One region of the Proteus vulgaris genome, then DNA from elsewhere that is predicted to be linked to it. Evidence: predicted binding sites of a transcription regulator. Region 1 holds the regulator's gene; the other holds the start of a gene.
What was found. Region 1 encodes PhoB, which activates phosphate uptake and scavenging genes when phosphate is short. Its sites were predicted from a motif close to CTGTCATAAAACTGNCNNAT; they were not measured.
Positions count from the first base shown of each region.

Region 1 (9,904 bases):
CAATACAGGTGATTTAGCGCAAATCAATGTTACAGGAAATAACTCTGTAGCCATTAATACAGGTGATAACTGTAAAGTCACGGTATCTGGCGACGACAGTATTTGTATCTCAACAGGTGATCTCCATCAGTTCTGCTTAGGAAAAGGCGGTAGTGCAGTTATTGCTTATCATGACGGCAATCGTACTCGTTTTAAGATCTTCTATGAAGGTGAAGATGGGATCGTCGCTGGTATTCATTACTATTTAGATGAAGACCAGCATCCTGTTGCACAGAAAACAGAACTCGACTTCTGTTAATTAATACCTCAAATATATATCATTAAAAAAGGGAAACTTTCGTTTCCCTGTTTATTTTTACAATCAATATACTTTATTACTTATTAATGGCTTCAGTATGGATCACTTTTTTACTCTGTGAGCCTGCCACTTTATCGTAAATACCACAGACAACAATCGTCACTAATACTGGGATCAACCACGCTAAACCTTGCTCACTCAACGGTAGTTTTGTCGCCCATTCTGGTAATAAGTGTTTCAAATAATCAGATGCTTTAATGGCATCAAAAATGCCGAAAAACAAACTAACCGCCATTGCTGGTGCGATAATACGGCTTGGATTATTCCACAGGCGTAATGTGAAACTCATTAAAATAATCACAATACAAGGTGGATAAATCATAATCAGCACAGGGATAGAAAACGCGATCAGTTTGCTCAAGCCTAAGTTTGAAACAACAGCTGAGAATATCGCTAAAATCAACACTAATACACGATAAGAGATAGGCAAATAACGGCTAAAGAACTCTGCACATGCACAGGTTAAACCAACCGCTGTCACCATACAGGCTAAGAAGATCAAGACAGCTAAGAAGAAGCTACCAAAGTTACCGAACGTATATTGAACATAAGCATGTAGAATATCTGCACCATCTTGAGCGCCCGGAATAATGCTGCCACTGCTAGAGCCTAATTTAAATAAACTCAAATAAATTGCAGTTAATAATATACCTGCAATAATTCCCGCCCACATAGTATAACGCGTCAACAGCGATGAATTATCAATACCTCGAGAGCGAGCCGCATTAACAATCACGATACCAAAAACCATAGCCCCCAATGTATCCATGGTGAGGTAACCGTTAATAAAGCCCTGAGTTAATGCCATATCTCGATAAGCTTCTGTAGCAGGAATAGCACCACCAGCAGGCCAAAATATCGCGGCAACACCTAATACCGCCAATGCCAAAATTTTAATCGGTGCCAATATATGACCAACACTATCTAGTAATTTCCCCGGATAAAGCGAAATACCAATAACAATTAAAAAATAGACAATACTATAAATCAGCAATGACATTTCAGTATCACCCACTAAAGGAGCAATACCCACTTTAAAAGAGACGGTTGCAGTACGTGGTGTTGCGAAAAGAGGACCAACAGCAAGATAAGCAACAATTGCTAATAACAGCCCCATTGATTTACCAATAGGTGTACTTAATGCTTCAATGCCTCCACCAACTTTAGCTAATGCAACGATGGTTAATACAGGTAAACCAACACCAGTAATAAGAAAGCCGATTGCAGCTGTCCAAACAAATTCACCGGATTGTAAACCCACCATAGGAGGAAAAATAATGTTGCCAGCACCGACAAAAAGGGCAAAGGTCATAAACCCTAATGCCAGAATATCTCTGGAAGTTAATCTATGTGCCATAAGTTTTGTTAATATGTAGTTACAATAATGGTTAAATAGCGCCAAGATGGCGCAACATAAAATCAACAATATCTATTTGAGCTCATATCATTATTATTCAGGATAATATCCACATATAATCATTTCATGCAGAGCAATTAGGTATCAAATAGAAAAAATTGCCGATAACTGGGCACAAGTAAAACTTTTATAATGAAAAAAGGCAATAGCCAATCCAAAAACCAGAATAATCATCTAAACTATTTTTCAGAGGTAGTTATAACTATCATATATCACCGAATATACATGATATGATTTGTGCATTTTATCACCAATAATATTGGTCATTAGCCATATTTAAAGTTCTTATTAATTAATAATATTAAAATTTAACGCTACGATATTAGTTTTTATTGACATCGAAAAGAGTGATAAAAAGACAAAAAGCCTTTATCACTAATTAAACATTAGATGATAAAGGCTTTAAATAGAAAAGCTGATTAGTGTACTTTTTTAGCAGATAGTAAGGTTTGAGGCAGAATAAAAGAAAACGTACTTCCACTCCCAACTTTACTTTCAATATTCAATTGTGAATGATGATGAAGCAGTGATTTTTTCACAATTGCCAACCCTAATCCTGTACCACCAGAATGACGAGAGCGTGCCTTATCAACACGGTAAAAACGTTCTGTTAAACGTGTTAAGTGTTCAGCACTGATCCCTGAGCCATTGTCGGAGACACTAAATAACATACCTTGAGGAATTTTCTTCCAGCTGACTTTTATTGTTGTGCCTTCTTCTGTGTGATTAATCGCGTTATAGACTAAATTAGAAACGGCACTACGCAATTGCTCTTCATTACCACGTACAGCCCACTGTTCATCAATATCAAAGGTAATATGATGTTGGCCTTGGCTTAGTGAGTTTGCCTCTTGTTGCAATAAAGTTAAAATGGCGGGTATATCGACAATCTTATTTAAATCAATATGAGGAGCTGATTCAATACGGGAAAGTTGTAAGAGCTGCTTTACCAACGTATCCATCCGTTTAGCTTGTTCCTGCATTGTCATTATCGCTTTATGTTCTGCGGGTTTTTCTGCACTATTTTCTTCCATCATTTCAAGATAGCCTTGAATAACGGTTAAAGGCGTTCTTAATTCGTGGCTCACGTTGGCAAAAAAATCACGTCGTGCATTTTCTAGTTTATTTTTTTCTGTCACATCTCGCGCTACCATTAGGCGCTGATCTTCGCTATATGGCATCACACGAAATTCCACAATAGAGCCATTATTAAGAGAAATCGTTAAAGGGTGACTAAAATCGCCTGCGGTAAAATAGTGCAAGAAATCTGGGTAACGTAATAAATTAAAAATATTTTGCCCGTTGTCTTCTGGCCAGCGAAAACCTAATAAATGTTGAGCTAAGCTGTTACACCAAAAAATATTACCTTCATTGGTCATCATTACAACCGCATCAGGTAGGCTTTCAGCCCCGCTTCTAAAACGCTTAATTAAATCACCTAATTCTCGACGTCGCTTACGATTACGTTGCTGTGTTTGTCGAATACCATAAAAAATAGGCTCCCATCCTCCTCTGCCTTCGGGGGGTAAGACTGAGCGATCGAGCCATAACCATTTAGACAATTTCATCAAATTATAAGCATGCCAAACCAAAGCACTAAGAAGTGATACCACCAGTAGCCAAGGAAGATGGCCAATAAAAAGCGATAATACAAAGGCAGGTAAGCAAAATAGACATAGCCCCCAGACGAGGGCTTTCCATGATAGTCGTTCTAACACCTGACGATTACTCCCATATTGACTTAGAAACGGGCAGAGAAGCGATATCCCGTTCCACGTACTGTTTGTATCATTCGGTCATGACCATCTTCTTCAATGGCTTTACGTAAACGACGAATATGCACATCCACAGTACGGTCTTCGACATAAACATTCGTTCCCCAAACATAGTTTAGCAGTTGTTCTCTGCTATATACGCGTTCAGGATGAGTCATAAAAAAGTGCAGGAGTTTAAATTCGGTAGGCCCCATATCAATCGGTTTATCTTGACTCGTTACTCGATGAGAAACAGGATCAAGCGATAATCCATTGAATTCAATGATATCTTCCGCTGACATCGGTGATAAACGTCGTAAAATTGCCTTCACACGGGCGACAAGCTCTTTAGGTGAAAAGGGCTTGATAACATAATCATCAGCTCCCGTTTCTAAGCCTTGGACTTTATCTTCTTCTTCCCCTTTTGCCGTTAACATAATAATAGGGATGTCACGAGTATTACTCTCTCGCTTCATCTGTTTTATTACCTGTAAACCGGAGCCTCCGGGGATCATCCAATCTAATAAAACCAGATCAGGGTAAGGATCGATAAGAAAACTCAATGCAGAATCATAATCTTCTGCTTCAATTGGTTGAAAACCATTTTGTTCTAAAACAAAACAGATCATCTCTCGAATTGCGGTTTCATCTTCAACAACAAGAATACGCCTTGCCATACTCTATCCTGTGTAATGTATATAGAGGGTCAAAATGATTATGATGCAGTTTTATGACAGATTTATGACTAACCTTAACATTACTGAAATACCATGGTGTTGTTAAGGTAAATAAATCATTTTTTGGTGAAAAATCGCTCAAAAAAAGGCTTACTGTTGAGTTTTCACTAAAAAAGCAAGGTGCGCTATACTCTGAGCAAATAAAAAAGAGGGATAGCAATGCGGATTATTCACACATCAGACTGGCATTTAGGGCAATATTTTTTTACTAAAACCCGCGCACAAGAACATCAACAATTTCTTGATTGGTTATTAGTACAAATTAAGGTTCATCAAGTTGATGCCCTAATTGTTGCTGGTGATATATTTGATACTGGCTCACCCCCAAGCTATGCCAGAGAGCTGTATAATCGCTTTGTTGTTGCAATGAGAGACACACAATGCCAATTAGTTATTTTAGGTGGCAATCACGATTCCGTCGCAACACTCAATGAATCTAAATCACTATTGGCATGTTTAAATACCACTGTTATTGCCAGTGTTCATACCGAAACGCCGCAAGCACCGTTAATTCTTCGTCAAAAAGATAACGCGCCAGGAGCATTACTGTGTGCGATCCCCTATCTACGCCCTAGAGATATGATAACTAGCCGAAGTGGGCAATCCGGTGCTGAAAAACAAAACGCGCTAAAAGAAGCGATTGCTGATTATTATCAAGTTCAATATCAAGCAGCTCTCGATTTACGTGAACAATTGAACGCCAAGATCCCTATTATTGCGACAGGCCATCTGACAACGATTGGTGCAAGTGTGAGCGATTCTGTACGTGAAATATATATCGGTACTTTAGAAGCCTTCTCTGCAACCCTATTTCCTGAATTTGATTATATTGCTCTTGGCCATATTCATCGCCCTCAAGTGGTGAATAAATCAGGACATATTCGTTACAGTGGTTCACCAATTCCTTTAAGTTTTGATGAGAGTGGACAACAAAAAAGTGTCTGCCTTATCGATTTTGAGCAAGATAAATTAGCTGAGCTTACGCTACTCCCTATCCCCGAATTCCAGCTATTGCGTACAATTGCAGGATCATTAAAAGAAATAGCCACACAGCTTGAAAATTTTAAAAACCAATATGCTGAAACAGAGACGACTATCTGGTTGGATATTGAAGTTTCTACACAAGATTATCTCAGTGATATACAAACTCGTATTCAAGAGTTAACTAACAACCCACTTTTTGATGTGGTTTTATTAAGAAGATCTAGAAAACAACGCCAAGTGCTCACTCAAAATGAAAAAGAAACACTGACAGAATTAACGGTCTATGATGTTTTTGAAAGACGTTTAGAACAACATGAGTTTGATTCAGAAGAAACTAAAACGCGATTAACCACATTATTTAAACAAGCAGTTGAAATGGCAGAACAAGAGGATAACGAAGTAAAATGAAAATCTTAAGTCTGCGCTTTAAAAATATTAACTCCTTAAAAGGTGAATGGAAAATCAACTTTAACCAAGAGCCTTTTGTTAGCAACGGATTGTTTGCGATTACAGGCCCTACCGGTGCGGGAAAAACCACCCTTTTAGATGCCATTAGTTTAGCGCTTTATCATAGAACCCCTCGATTAGATAAAGTAACACAATCTCAAAATGAATTAATGACGCGCCATACCGCAGAGTGTTTAGCCGAAGTTGAATTTGAAGTCAAAGGTGTCGCTTATCGTGCATTTTGGGAACAACGCCGTGCTAATTATAAAGAAGATGGCAATCTTCAGGCACCACAAGCTGAACTCGTCAAAATAAATATCACTGGGGGGGAAGACAAAATATTAGCGAGCAAGATAAGCCAAGTAAAAGAGATGATCATTAATATTACAGGGCTGGATTTTGACCGATTTACTAAATCAATGTTGCTTTCACAAGGACAATTTGCAGCATTTCTTAATGCAGATGACAAATCTCGCGCGGAGTTACTCGAAGAACTCACTGGTACAGATATTTATCGTCATATTTCCCAATCAATCTTTAAACATTGGCGAGAAGAAGAACAAACGTTAAAAACACTCAAGCAACAGGCTGAAATGATGGCATTATTAGATGAAAATGCCCGCCAAGCTTTATTAACGGAACAAACAGATCTTTTTGCTAAAGAGAGCCTCTTACAAAAAGAACAACAGGAATATCAAGTAGCAAAACAGTGGCAAGAAAAAGAGATTGAACTCAATAAAAACAAAACTTTTGCGCAAACTGAGGTTAATTTAGCACAAGAAGCATTAGTGGCAGCAAAACCTGATATTCAACGTCTTGAAAATAGTGAACCTGCAGAAAAAATTCGCCCGATTTATGATGAAAAAAATCGCCTATTAAAAGAACAAGCCTATATTGAGTCGCAACTCTTAGCATTAAAGGCCGAAAAACAGCTTATTGAGCAACAAAGCCAACCAATTAATCAGCATTTAACCGAAGCACGTAACACATTTAAACAACACGATGAGAAGAAACAGCAAATATTACAACTTATTCGTGAAAAAGTGGCGCCATTAGATAATCAATTAGCCTTGCTACAACAAGATATTTCAGCAAAAACACAACAAAAAAATGCATTCGAAAAAACACAATCAGAATATCTGGAAAAAATTCAATCAACAGCACACCAACTAACAACATCACAAAAACAAGCCAGTGAATTAAATGATTATTTAAACCAACATACGGCTTATGCTCAACTTGCTGAAAATCTACCTTTATGGCAACGCTATTTTGAGCAATATGATGAAATCACAGAAAAATATTTTGTGAGCAAAAAGAGTGAAAAAACAGAGCAAGAAAAAGAACACACTCTCAAACTCGGCTTAGAAAAAGCAACTAAAGCGCTAGAGCAACAACAGCACAGTCTTAATTTACAGCAACAGCAATTAAAGGAGTTGGAAACACAACTTGAGCAACAAAATAAAGCTGATGCCATTACAGCTATCCCTTCTCGTTTACAGCAAATATCACAACAAAGAAATGCCCTTGCTAAACTGATGGGATTACAAGCTCAATTACAACGAGCGATAAAAGCAGAACATCAGTACCAAAGAACTCTGTCAGATAATCAGCAAAAAATAGTTATGTTGACTGAGAGTATTCACAAAAATGATATTGTTTTAAAAGAGAAAGAACAGCATCTTAAAGATTTAAATGATAATTATCTTTTAATACGAAAGTTAGCAGAATATGAAGAAGAGAGACAACGTTTAGTTAAAGACACCCCATGTCCTGTTTGTGGTTCAACGGAACATCCTTATGTTGAAAAATATAAGGAAATTAAACCAGACGAAACAAAAACACGATTAGATCTTTTAACGCAACAAGTTCATACATTAACAATAGAGTTAGTGGAACAAAAAACACAATGCGCTAACTATCAAGCCCAAAACAAAAAACTCAATGAAGATAGTGAACAACTCACCCAAGATATAACGACATTAAAACAACAATGGCAAACCTTAGCCCAAACACACGCATTGCCTGATGTTGACTGCAAAGAAGATACTTTAACTCAATTAGATGCCAAGCTTGAAAAAGAAGATAATTTGCTGACGCAAAAACGAGTAAATTACCAAGCATTAGAAGCAAAACTTCAGCAAGAATACAAACTGTTATCTGATACCAAAGAGCTGTTTAATCAACAACAGCAAGCGATTCTTCATCAACAAAATCAATTTACTCAACAACAAAAAGAAGTCATCAATAAACAGCAACAAACAGCACAATATTTGCAACAACAGACACAATTAGCACAAGAGATACAATCTCGAGTTGAACAACAAGGTTATCAGTTATGCCAATTTGAAGAAAAAAACCAATGGCTTAATGCGCGTAAAACAGAGAGTCAACAATATCAATCGACATTAAAAGCACATCAGGAATTACTGCAAATAATTCGTGAATTGTCATTAACGCAAGAAGAGAGAAAACGCTATTTAGCTAAAACTCAAAAAGAACTTGAGCGTGTTTTAATCCACTTTAAACAACTACATCAACAACAAGAACAGTTGAAAGCACAACGCCAAGCGTTATTCGGGACACAAACCACAGAAGATGCGCGTAATGAGTTAGAACAAAAAAGTCAGTTATTACAAAAACAAATTGAGCAATATAGCGAAGAAAAAAACCAACTTGAAGTTCGTCTAAATCAACTTATTGGTCAATATCAGGAAAATGAAAAATCGTTACAACGGCTTCATACACTTTCACAAAGCATTATTGAGCAATATCACAATACGTTAAAAAACAGCCCCTTTGCTGACGAAAATGCATTTTTAGCATCCTTGTTATCAGTCGAAGAAAGAAACCGTTTACAAGAACAACAAAAACAACGGCTTGATAAACTACTACAAGAAAAAACACGTTTAGATACACAAGAAAAGACATATCAACAACATTTGTCACAACAGCCATTATTGGCAACACAGCAAAACATCGAACAAATTAATGCTCAATTATTGCTGTTAGAAACACAAATAACCCACTTACAAGAGACAAAATTTCGCATCCAAGAGCAACTACGCACTGATGAAGAAAAACGCAAAGAGCAACAAAGTCTATTGACCCATATTGCTAAACAGCAAGCTCAATTTGATGATTGGAGTTATTTAAACGAATTGGTGGGCTCTGCTTCAGGGGATAAATTTAGCCGTTTTGCTCAAGGATTAACGCTCGATCATTTGATTTATTTAGCTAACCACCGTTTAGAAAAACTACATGGACGTTATTTCTTACAACGTAAAACACCTGCAAGCCTTGAACTACAAATTGCAGACACATGGCAAGCAGATGCATTGCGAGATACACGTACTCTCTCGGGAGGAGAAAGTTTCTTAGTCAGTTTATCGCTCGCTCTCGCACTTTCTGATTTGGTCAGTAATAAGACACAGATTGAGTCACTATTTCTAGATGAAGGTTTTGGCACACTCGATCCTGATACGCTAGATATCGCATTAGATGCACTCGATAGCCTTAATGCTTCTGGCAAAATTATTGGTGTGATTAGTCACGTAGAAGCCATGAAAGAACGCATTCCGGTACAGATCAAAGTGAAGAAAGCCGGTGGATTAGGTATTAGCCAGCTTGCTCCTGAGTTTAGATATGAAGATAAACAGAATCTAAATCAAGCAGTTAAAAACTAAGTCGAATATTTTGACGTAACTGATTAAATTTTTTATATATCAATAAATCACCAATAGCCCCTATAGTATGTCCATAGATTAGCCCAAGCTAAGACACGCTTTAAGCGCTTAAATTTATCAAGGAGACATCATGTCTAACGCATTTACTGATTTAATGAAAAAACGTAGAACAATTTATCATTTAGGTAATCAACTTCCAATTAGCGAAGACAGAGTCACGGCGATTATCAAAGAAGCGGTTAAAGAGAGTCCAACTGCATTTAACTCACAAACATCTCGTGTGGTTGTTCTGTTTGGTGAACAACATCAAAAACTGTGGGATATCGTTAAAAATACCCTGAAAAAATTAGTACCCGCAGAAGCATTCAGTGCAACTGAAGCAAAAATTAATAGCTTCGCCGCAGGTGCTGGTTCAATTTTGTATTTCGAAGATACTGATATCGTAAAAGGTCTGCAAGAGCAATTCCCACTGTATGCTGAGAACTTCCCTGTATGGTCAGAGCAAGCAAGTGGTATGGCAC
Region 1 is NZ_CP090064.1:725,789-735,692, reverse strand. Features, by position in the region: gene ydhT (protein YdhT) at 1-298, shown strand, start outside; gene brnQ (branched-chain amino acid transport system II carrier protein) at 375-1,715, opposite strand; gene phoR (phosphate regulon sensor histidine kinase PhoR) at 2,195-3,493, opposite strand; gene phoB (phosphate regulon transcriptional regulator PhoB) at 3,517-4,206, opposite strand; gene sbcD (exonuclease subunit SbcD) at 4,426-5,658, shown strand; gene LW139_RS03455 (AAA family ATPase) at 5,655-9,383, shown strand; gene LW139_RS03450 (nitroreductase family protein) at 9,514-9,904, shown strand, end outside.

Region 2 (9,904 bases), 1.4 Mb from region 1:
AGTTGCTTAGCAGTAACTGAAAATAAAGAAATGACAGGTCAGTTTGATAACAACAATACGTTGTGTTTTACCGCTCATTTAGAAAGCCAACGTTATGTTGAATTAAACGTAAAAGGGATACAAAACTTACGGTTAGAGACACAAAACGGCACTCATATTCGTAGTTTGTTAAAGGATATTCCCGCTGATGGACAACAGAAAGTACGCTTTCTATTACCTAAAACGGCAAATTATCAATTAGTTGCACAAGGTGAAGCTAAAAAGCAGTGGCAATTCATGCTAACAACACAACCTTATCAACCGTTAGATAAAAATGCTGGTATTGCACCAACTAGCCCTCGTTTACAAACGCTCGCTAAACAACTTGATCAAAAAAATATTCAGGCATTTTGGCAACAAATACGCCAAGAAGGGGCTCCTCTGATTGAGCCTTATGATCATGATAAAAAGCGAGTCACCTTTCTATGGCAAGGTGCCAAAAAGAATGTTTATTTATTGGGATCACCTGATGGTAATCATGATCCGTTAACGAATTTAGCGAATAGTGATATTTGGTATCGCAGTTATATCGTGCCTAACGACACATTAATGCAATATAAATTAGCGCCTGATGTACCTGTTATTGAAAACTCAGAGCCTTTTGAACAACGTCGTGCGATTTTAACCACGGCACAAGCCGATCCGTTTAATTCCCAAAATTCACCAAGTCAATCTGAGGATATCTATAATCACTTTTCTTTATTGTCGTTAGACAGTAGGCGTGAATGCAAATTGCCTGATATTCTTGATAGAACAATGAAAGGCAAGACAGAGATTGTTCGCTTTCACAGTGAGATCTTAAATAATGATCGTGAAATAGCACTTTACCTGCCAGCCCAAAAAATGGAAACACCACGGATCCTCGTATTATTTGATGGTCAAACTTATCGTCGCCAATATGGTATTGATAAGTTTTTTGATACACAGATCGAGGAAGGAAAATTGGCACCGATGATGATCCTATTTGTTGATAGTATTGATAGTGATCGCCGTAGTGTTGAATTACCACCAAATCCTGATTTTTATCGTTTCTTGGCTGATGAATTATTTGTTTGGCTAGAAAAAGAGAAAGGTATTCACATATCAGGAGAAGAAACGATTGTATCAGGCTCAAGTTATGGTGGATTAGCGTCTTCATGGGTCGCATTTAATCGCCCTGATCGCTTTGGTAAAGTGCTGAGTATGTCTGGCTCTTATTGGTGGGCGCCTGAAAATGAAGAGCCTGAATGGCTTATTCGACAATTTGAGCAAGCAGATAAAAAACCATTACAGTTTTTCTTAGAAGCAGGGCTATTTGAAAGTCGTGGTGATAAAGGAGGAATTTTAAATAATAATCGCCACTTGAAACAGGTTTTAGAACAAAAAGGCTATCCTGTTCAATCACTCGAAATGGCCAGTGGGCATGATTATATTTCTTGGTGTGAAACACTGTATTTGGGCGCAAAAGCATTAACACAAGAAAATTAATATTTTTAAATCCGATCTCAATACAAGAGAAGCTTATACATGAGAATACATTGTATAAGCTTCTTTTTTGTCACCAACTTGTCATAAAGCTGTCATCAAAATCGCTTTTACTCTTCATTTCTTTGTCATTTAACTGCCGTAAGCTTTTTCTGACTTAAAACATTAACCCTGTTTTTTTACTTTAGAGTGCAAGGAAAAAGCTATGTCTCATCGTTACCAACGTTCTATTTTATCCGTTATTGTAACAACGCTATTGGCTGGTGCGAGTTTCTCTTCTTTTGCAGCTCCCGTTGCTGCTGATGCAATTTTGGCTCAAGATCGCGCAGCAAAAGGTAATATCACGGAATTTGGTGGTGCTCGCCGTATGACTCAAGATCAAACTGAGGCATTAAAAGCAGCTTTAAATAATAACCAAGCGAAAAATGTGATCCTCTTTATTGGTGATGGCATGGGGGATTCTGAAATCACTGTTGCACGTAACTACGCTGAAGGTGCGGGCGGGTTTTTTAAAGGCATTGATGCGTTACCGATGACGGGTCAATACACACACTATTCATTAGATAGAAAAACACAAAAACCTAACTATGTAACAGATTCGGCAGCCTCAGCAACAGCATGGGCTTCTGGTGTGAAAACTTATAATGGTGCATTAGGGATTGATGTATTTGGTAAGGATCACCAAACCATTTTGGAATTAGCAAAAGCCAATGGAAAGGCAACAGGGAACGTGACTACATCTGAAATTCAAGATGCGACACCTGCCGCACTATTTTCTCATGTCACTGGACGTAAATGTTATGGTCCCGTTGAAACCTTAGAAAAATGCTCAACTAATGCATTAGAAAATGGCGGCAAAGGTTCTATCTCTGAGCAATTATTAGTGACTCGTGCAGACGTTACATTGGGGGGCGGTGCAAAAAGTTTCGCTCAAACCGCCGCTGTGGGGGAATACAAAGGTAAAACGTTAGAGCAACAAGCTATTGAGCGTGGTTATCAAATCGTCAAAGATGCAAAATCGTTAGACGCAATTACTTTGGCAAATCAGGATAAACCGGTATTAGGTTTATTCCATGAAGGTAATATGGCTGTTGCGTGGGAAGGTCCTAAAGCGGTTTATCATGGCAATATCAATAATCCACCATTAGAGTGCAAACCTAACTCTAAACTCGATCCTAATGCGCCAACATTGGCACAAATGACTAAAAAAGCGATCGATTTACTGAAAACTAATGAAAACGGTTTCTTCTTACAAGTTGAAAGTGCCTCTATTGATAAGCAAGATCATAATGCTAATCCTTGTGGACAAATAGGTGAAACTGTTGCGTTAGATGAAGCTGTACAGATCGGTTTAGATTTTGCTAAACAAAACGGTGATACGTTGATTATTGTCACCGCTGACCATGCGCATTCAAGCCAGATTATTGAAGCGGATGTGAAATCAAGTGGCTTAACACAAGCGCTTATCACTAAAGATGGCGCAGTTATGGTGGTGAATTACGGTAACTCGGAAGAAGAATCTCAAGAGCATACTGGTGCGCAATTGCGTGTGGCTGCTTATGGTCCGCATGCGGCTAATGTGGTTGGATTAACTGACCAAACAGACTTATTCTTCACAATGCGTGATGCAATGGGTCTGAAATAAATTTAAATTAATACTGTAGTCTGTCTGAACTTGTAGTCGAATTGCCTTACTAAATTGTTGTATTTTTGCGCGACTCAGAGAGATACCCTCTAGTCGCGTTTTTTTATTAAAAATAAATATAAGAAAATAAAATGATAATAAATCAATAGGTTATTTATAGTCTGATTTTGAAAATTACACATTCTCTGTTATAATCAACAGAATTTACAAATATATCTATGTAATATTCTCAACTTCTCCATTGATTATTGCACTTAAGTTGCAATATCTTTTTATCTAATAACACTCTACGTTATTTAGGTATTACCAATAAAAATCTTTTCTCAGATGTATTATCTGCTCATGGTCTTTCTCTTTTTATGAGATTGAAGGAGAACAGAGTCAAACAAACAACGATAAAAATAAGGTTATTATTTCTATGCTGACACTGCTTCATTTACTCTCATCAGTCGCGCTTCTTGTCTGGGGAACACATATTGTTCGTACAGGGATCATGCGTGTCTTTGGCTCTGATTTGCGCCGCATTTTAGGTAAAAGTATTAATAAAAAATCCAACGCTTTCCTTGCGGGGGTTGGGGTAACGGCATTAGTCCAGAGCAGTAATGCAACGGCACTTTTGGTTATCTCTTTTGTGACGCAAGGACTTATTTCGATTACACCTGCACTTGTTATTATGTTAGGTGCGGATGTAGGTACGGCACTTATGGCACGAGTGCTGACGTTTGATCTCTCTTGGTTATCTCCACTTCTTATTCTTATTGGGGTCATTACTTTTTTAAGTCGTAAAAAAGAGCGAGTTGGGCAACTTGGGCGTGTAGGGATTGGTCTTGGTTTAATTATTCTCGCTTTGCAACTTATCGTGACATCCGCAGAGCCAATTACTCATGCGAGTGCGGTACAAGCTATCTTTATATCATTAAGTGGGGACACTGTTTTAGCTCTCTTAGTGGGCGCTTTGTTTGCCATGGTGAGTTATTCAAGCCTTGCTGCAGTGTTATTAACTGCGACATTAAGTGCAACAGGGTTAATGCCTTTGTATATCAGCTTATGCATTGTGATTGGTTCTAATATTGGTAGTGGTTTACTGGCATTAATGAGTAGCCGAGGACAAAATGTTGTTTCTCGCCAAGTTGTATTAGGAAGTCTATTTTTTAAATTGATTGGTGCATTTCTGGTTTTACCTTGGATAACCTTAATTGCGAATAAAATTCAGCAATACGGTTTTTCTCCAGCAGAAGTCGTTATCTATTTTCATGTTATCTATAATCTTGCACGCTGTGTATTGATGATCCCTTTTGTCGGCATAATGGCAAAATTATGTCAGAGACTTATTCCGGAATTACCAGTCGCAGGATCTGAAGTTGCGCCTCGTTATTTGGATCAATCTGCTATTGATACACCATCTTTAGCTATCGCTAATGCGGTTAGAGAATCACTACGATTAGGTGATGTTGTAGAACAAATGTTGCAACGTTTTATTGCATTAATGGAAGGTGATCGTCAGCAGAAAAGGGAAATTAGTCAGTTAGAAGAAGAGGTTGAATTGCTTCATAGCAGTATTAAATTGTACATGGCGCAAATTCAACAGCATGATCTGGGCACTGAAGATTCTCGACGTTGGGCCGAAATTATTGATACAGCGATGAATTTACAACAATCATCCGCTATTATTGCACGCATGTCAGTTGAAGTGGTGAGTAAAGGTTTAAATCATCACTTATTTTTATCGGAGGAAGGGCGTCGTGAATTACAGACACTCCTTGAGCGTCTGCAAAGTAATCTGAATCTGGCGATGTCGGTATTTGTTTCCGGCAACATGGAACATGCTCGTAAGTTACGTCGAGCAAAACATCGTTTCCGTTTACTCAACCAACGTTACTCGTTTGCACATGTAGAACGTCTTCATTTGCATAATATGCAAAGCATTGAAACTAGTTCTCTGCATACCAGTTTGCTTGGTGATATGAAACGGTTGAATTCCTTATTCTGTGCGGTGGCTTACCACGCACTAGAACGAAGTGAATCATCATCAGAACAGGTTAATCTTTAATAATGAAAAATGTTATTCGTCAATTAACACGAAATGAAATTCCACAAGTTTGGGAAATCGATAGAACTGAGCTTATTGAAAAACTATATGTATTAAAAGAAGGAAAGTTGCTTTTATCAGAGCAACGCTTTGATATGAAAGGTTGGCCAGAAGGTGAAACGGAACATTACACCCCTGTTTTACTTGAAAGCTTTGATCGAGGAGCGCCTTTTTGGGGCGTTTTTGAGCGTGATCGATTGGTCGCAGCGGCAAGTGTTGATCCGAAAAAGCGCGGTAAAAATGGTAGTCTACTTCAACTCTCTTTTTTACATGTTAGCCACCAGCAACGTGGGCAAGGTTTAGCACGAATACTCTTTGACTATTGCGTGAAATATGCGAAGGAAAACGGTGCGGATGGATTATATATCTCATCAACACCATCTGAAAATAGTGTGAATTTTTATCAGCATCTAGGGTGCCGCTTAATTGATATTCCTGATCCTGAACTTTATGAAAGAGAGCCAGAAGATATTCATTTGGTCTTTTATTTTATAAAGTCAAATAACGCATAATTTCGTTTATTAATAACATGATAAAATCAAACGCCTTTTCGTGAGAATGAGAAGGCGTTTTTTATATTGTAGAAAACGCTTTAACCCTTTAAAAATTAAGGATATAGAGAGTTTTTTTTCTTTATATAAGTTGATTTAGTACCGGTGTTATATATAATAATGAAAATCATTATCATTAATGGTGAGTTATTATGGCTAAATCAACACGTTTATCTCCAGTCACTTCTTGGACATCTCGTATCAGTTTATGGGAAATGTTAGCTGTTTCTTCTTTACTTACCGTCATTATGCACTCTATTGCTGGAACATCTGCATTTACGTTAGTTTTAGTTGTTTCAATGCTGCTATCAACATTGATGTTATTCCATAAGAAATTGCAGATGTGGGTGATGATCCCTGCTGGAGTTGTGTTGACTTATAGTTTAATGACACTGTTAGCCACATATTATGGATAATGAATAGAAAGCAATAAAGGATTATTAACTGGGGGTTAACAAAGGAAAAGAAAGGTTAATTGAGTGGTGCGAAGAGGGGGACTTGAACCCCCACGTCCGTAAGAACACTAACACCTGAAGCTAGCGCGTCTACCAATTCCGCCATCCTCGCAGTCTTACTCAATTATTTAGCTCTACAAAAAGTGTGTTTGGTGCGAAAAGGGGGACTTGAACCCCCACGTCCGTAAGGACACTAACACCTGAAGCTAGCGCGTCTACCAATTCCGCCACCCTCGCAATCTAAACATTATCTTTGTAGATAGGAGGCGAATTTTAGGCCTTTTATTTTTGGCGTCAATTATTTTTTATCATTAAATTATCTTAGTGATGAAAAATAAAACACCTTGAATTATCACTTAAAATCAGCCCAAAAATAAAGCCCTGTTTTAGATAACAGGGCCTGTGATTAATCTTTCTTGGTGGCTTGGTAAACTTTAAATTTACCTGTTGATGCAAGCACTTCATGAGAGCCAAATACATGATCCAGAATGTCTGGATAAGGGATAAATGAATTCGCTACAATGCGTAATTTTCCCCCTTTTTTTAGGTAATTAGGTGCAAGGCGAATAATATCTTCAGCAGCAGTATAGCTTGTACCTAAACCATCATGGAAAGGCGGATTTGAGATTATCCAATCATAAGTTTCCTCAACGGCAGAATAGACATTACTCGCAATCACTCGGCCTTCTAATTCATTCACATTTAATGTCGCAATACTGGAAGAAATTGCAGCTGCATTTACATCACACAAAGTGAGTTTCAGCATTGGGTTTTTCTTGCCTAATACTGTAGCAAGAACACCACAACCACATGCCATATCTAGTAAATCACCAACCATTGCATCATCAAAAGTTGAAAGTAATAAACGGCTACCTTCATCTAATGCATTTTGGCTAAAGACACCCGGTAATGCCATTACGGTTAAATCGTTATGGCGATAAGTTTGCCACCAGTTATTACGGTCAAACAGTGTTTGATATGTTTGTGTACCAAAAAATAAGCTACAACGGCGTGCTGAATCTATTTTTTTAAGTTTAGCGATACCGTTCATTAATTCGGTTGCACTTTTAACACCGCTACGGTTTTCACCGACGATAAAGATTTCAGTACCCACTTGTAAGTTAGAGCAAAGGCTACGCAGTTGGAAAGTGGCTTCGTTTTTATTTTTAGGCCAAAAATAGATCAAGGTATTGCAATATTTTACAAAGGATTGATCTGCAACTAAACCGAAGAGTGCATTATCACCCATTGATTTTAGTAATGGTAACCATTGGTGATATTGGTTTGTATATGCTCTGACACTTTTCGCCTGGATCTGTGCTGCAAAAGTATCTTGAAGATCACCTGCAATAAGTACATGCCTGTCTGCGAAATGATCTAGGTGACGAAGAATAACTTCGCTAGCAGGGGACAGTGAGGACATTATGATTATTACTCCTTAAAAAACATAAGACGCATGATATCAGATATAAAGAAACCGACGCTATTTATTGGCGTAGTTTATGCCCTCTGATACTATGTACCGTTGTTCTACACTTGATAGGTAAGCATAATGAGCCGTAAAGACAGAATGTTATCCCAACTAGGAATTCGTCAGTGGGTACTTCGTAAGCCCGCAGTGTTAAAAGGCGAGCATTCTGTTCAATTTCCGGATACAACACGTTTACTTATCATTACTGATGATACCGTTGATCTAAATAACGGGCTTTTCTCTGATATTTTTAGCGCCATGGGGATAGATAAAAACGAAATCTATTGTATTACAACAGACGATGTGAGCATGCTCACAGAATCATTTGATCTTCCCTGCTGGTTATTAGGCACTGATCTCATTCTTCCCTCGGAATATACTTCTTTGAGAAGCCCTTCATTGCATCAATTATATTTTGATGCCGATGCAAAACGCGATCTTTGGAAACAAATCTATCAATATGAAGACCATTTCACCCTTAAACCCTGCTGATTTACCTTTAGCATGGCAAATAGAAAAATTAAGTCATTCATTCCCTTGGAGTGAAGAAACATTTTATAGTAACCAAGGAAGTCATTATTTTAATCTGAAAATTTGCATTGATAATATTATTGTAGGTTTTGCAATTACGCAATTAATATTAGATGAGGCAACACTTTTTAATATTGCAATCCATCCTGATTATCAGGGGAAAGGTTACGGTAAGGCACTTTTATTGGAACTGATTGAAACACTTGAGAAAAAAAATATCACTACCTTGTGGTTAGAGGTACGAGAATCTAATGAAAAAGCGTTCAATCTCTATGAATCTATAGGATTTAATTTTGTTTCAAAACGCAAAAACTATTACCCAACAAAAACGGGAAATGAAGATGCGATTATCATGGCTTATCCTATTTCTTTCTAATTAAATCTTTATTTAAGTTAAATTTAAAGCGCCTTTTTTTGGGCGTTTTTTTATTTTATACGGAGTGATTGAATTTTATTTTTTATTGATTTCATTTAAAATTTATCTTTATTTTTACTTAATGGAAATTTATCAAGTTAATTTCACTTTTGTCATGCTTTCATTGTGAGGTTAATGTGATTATAACGGTGTTAAAATAGTGAACGATATATAAAATAAGTAAATCGAGTATTTGGTTTTGTTTTAAATAAAGTGATTAGTCTCTAAATATACAGAATTAAAATTAAAATAAATGTACATTTATTTTAAATATTATATTCAATCCCGCTTTTAACCTAAAATAAATAGGCTAATTCTTGGCTTTATTAGTAGCTCATAAAGCCAGTTTATAGAATTCTTAGTAAAATAGTTGTCTTGGGAGTATCAATGAAACAACGTTGCTCTATAAAGCAATAGATATGATTAATTTTTTCAAACACTAGGCATCACTCCCTCAAGCAGATAAAATAGTAACCATTGATTGTTTATACAGACAAGATAGGCGAAAATAAGCGCCAATTAAGATTAACTTGCGGGTTGAATGTCTTTATAGTCACTTTAATTATTAGTTATATAAATATATCAGTGCCTTACATTCACTCGCCTATCAACCAGAAGATCACCATTGATGTCTAATCCTATTTTTCAGCAAGAAGTTGCTCGTCGTAGAACTTTTGCCATTATTTCCCACCCCGATGCGGGTAAAACAACTATCACTGAAAAAGTGTTGTTATTCGGACAAGCGATTCAACGTGCAGGAACCGTAAAAGGACGTGGTTCAAATCAGCATGCAAAATCTGACTGGATGGAAATGGAAAAACAACGTGGTATTTCTATTACAACCTCAGTTATGCAATTCCCTTATGCTGATTGTCTAGTTAACTTACTCGATACCCCAGGGCATGAAGACTTCTCTGAAGATACCTATCGTACTTTAACGGCTGTTGACTGCTGTTTAATGGTGATTGACTCTTCTAAAGGGGTTGAAGATCGTACACGTAAGTTAATGGAAGTAACACGTTTACGTGACACTCCAATTCTGACTTTTATGAATAAACTCGACCGTGATATTCGTGACCCAATGGAAGTCATGGACGAAGTTGAAACTGAGCTAAAAATTGCTTGCAGTCCTGTTACTTGGCCTATCGGTTGTGGAAAACTTTTTAAAGGGGTTTATCACATTCTGAAAGATGAAACTTATCTTTATCAAACAGGCCAAGGCCACACTATCCAAGATTCTCGTG
Region 2 is NZ_CP090064.1:3,710,946-3,720,849, reverse strand. Features, by position in the region: gene LW139_RS17750 (alpha/beta hydrolase-fold protein) at 1-1,506, shown strand, start outside; gene phoA (alkaline phosphatase) at 1,709-3,148, shown strand; gene LW139_RS17740 (Na/Pi cotransporter family protein) at 3,567-5,198, shown strand; gene LW139_RS17735 (GNAT family N-acetyltransferase) at 5,201-5,749, shown strand; gene LW139_RS17730 (DUF1435 family protein) at 5,941-6,204, shown strand; tRNA gene LW139_RS17725 (tRNA-Leu) at 6,269-6,355, opposite strand; tRNA gene LW139_RS17720 (tRNA-Leu) at 6,394-6,480, opposite strand; gene rsmC (16S rRNA (guanine(1207)-N(2))-methyltransferase RsmC) at 6,650-7,666, opposite strand; gene LW139_RS17710 (DNA polymerase III subunit psi) at 7,796-8,206, shown strand; gene rimI (ribosomal protein S18-alanine N-acetyltransferase) at 8,175-8,621, shown strand; gene prfC (peptide chain release factor 3) at 9,289-9,904, shown strand, end outside.
Region 2: phoA (alkaline phosphatase) is a predicted target of PhoB. The motif match lies at 1,585-1,604, and genes of this name have one in related genera.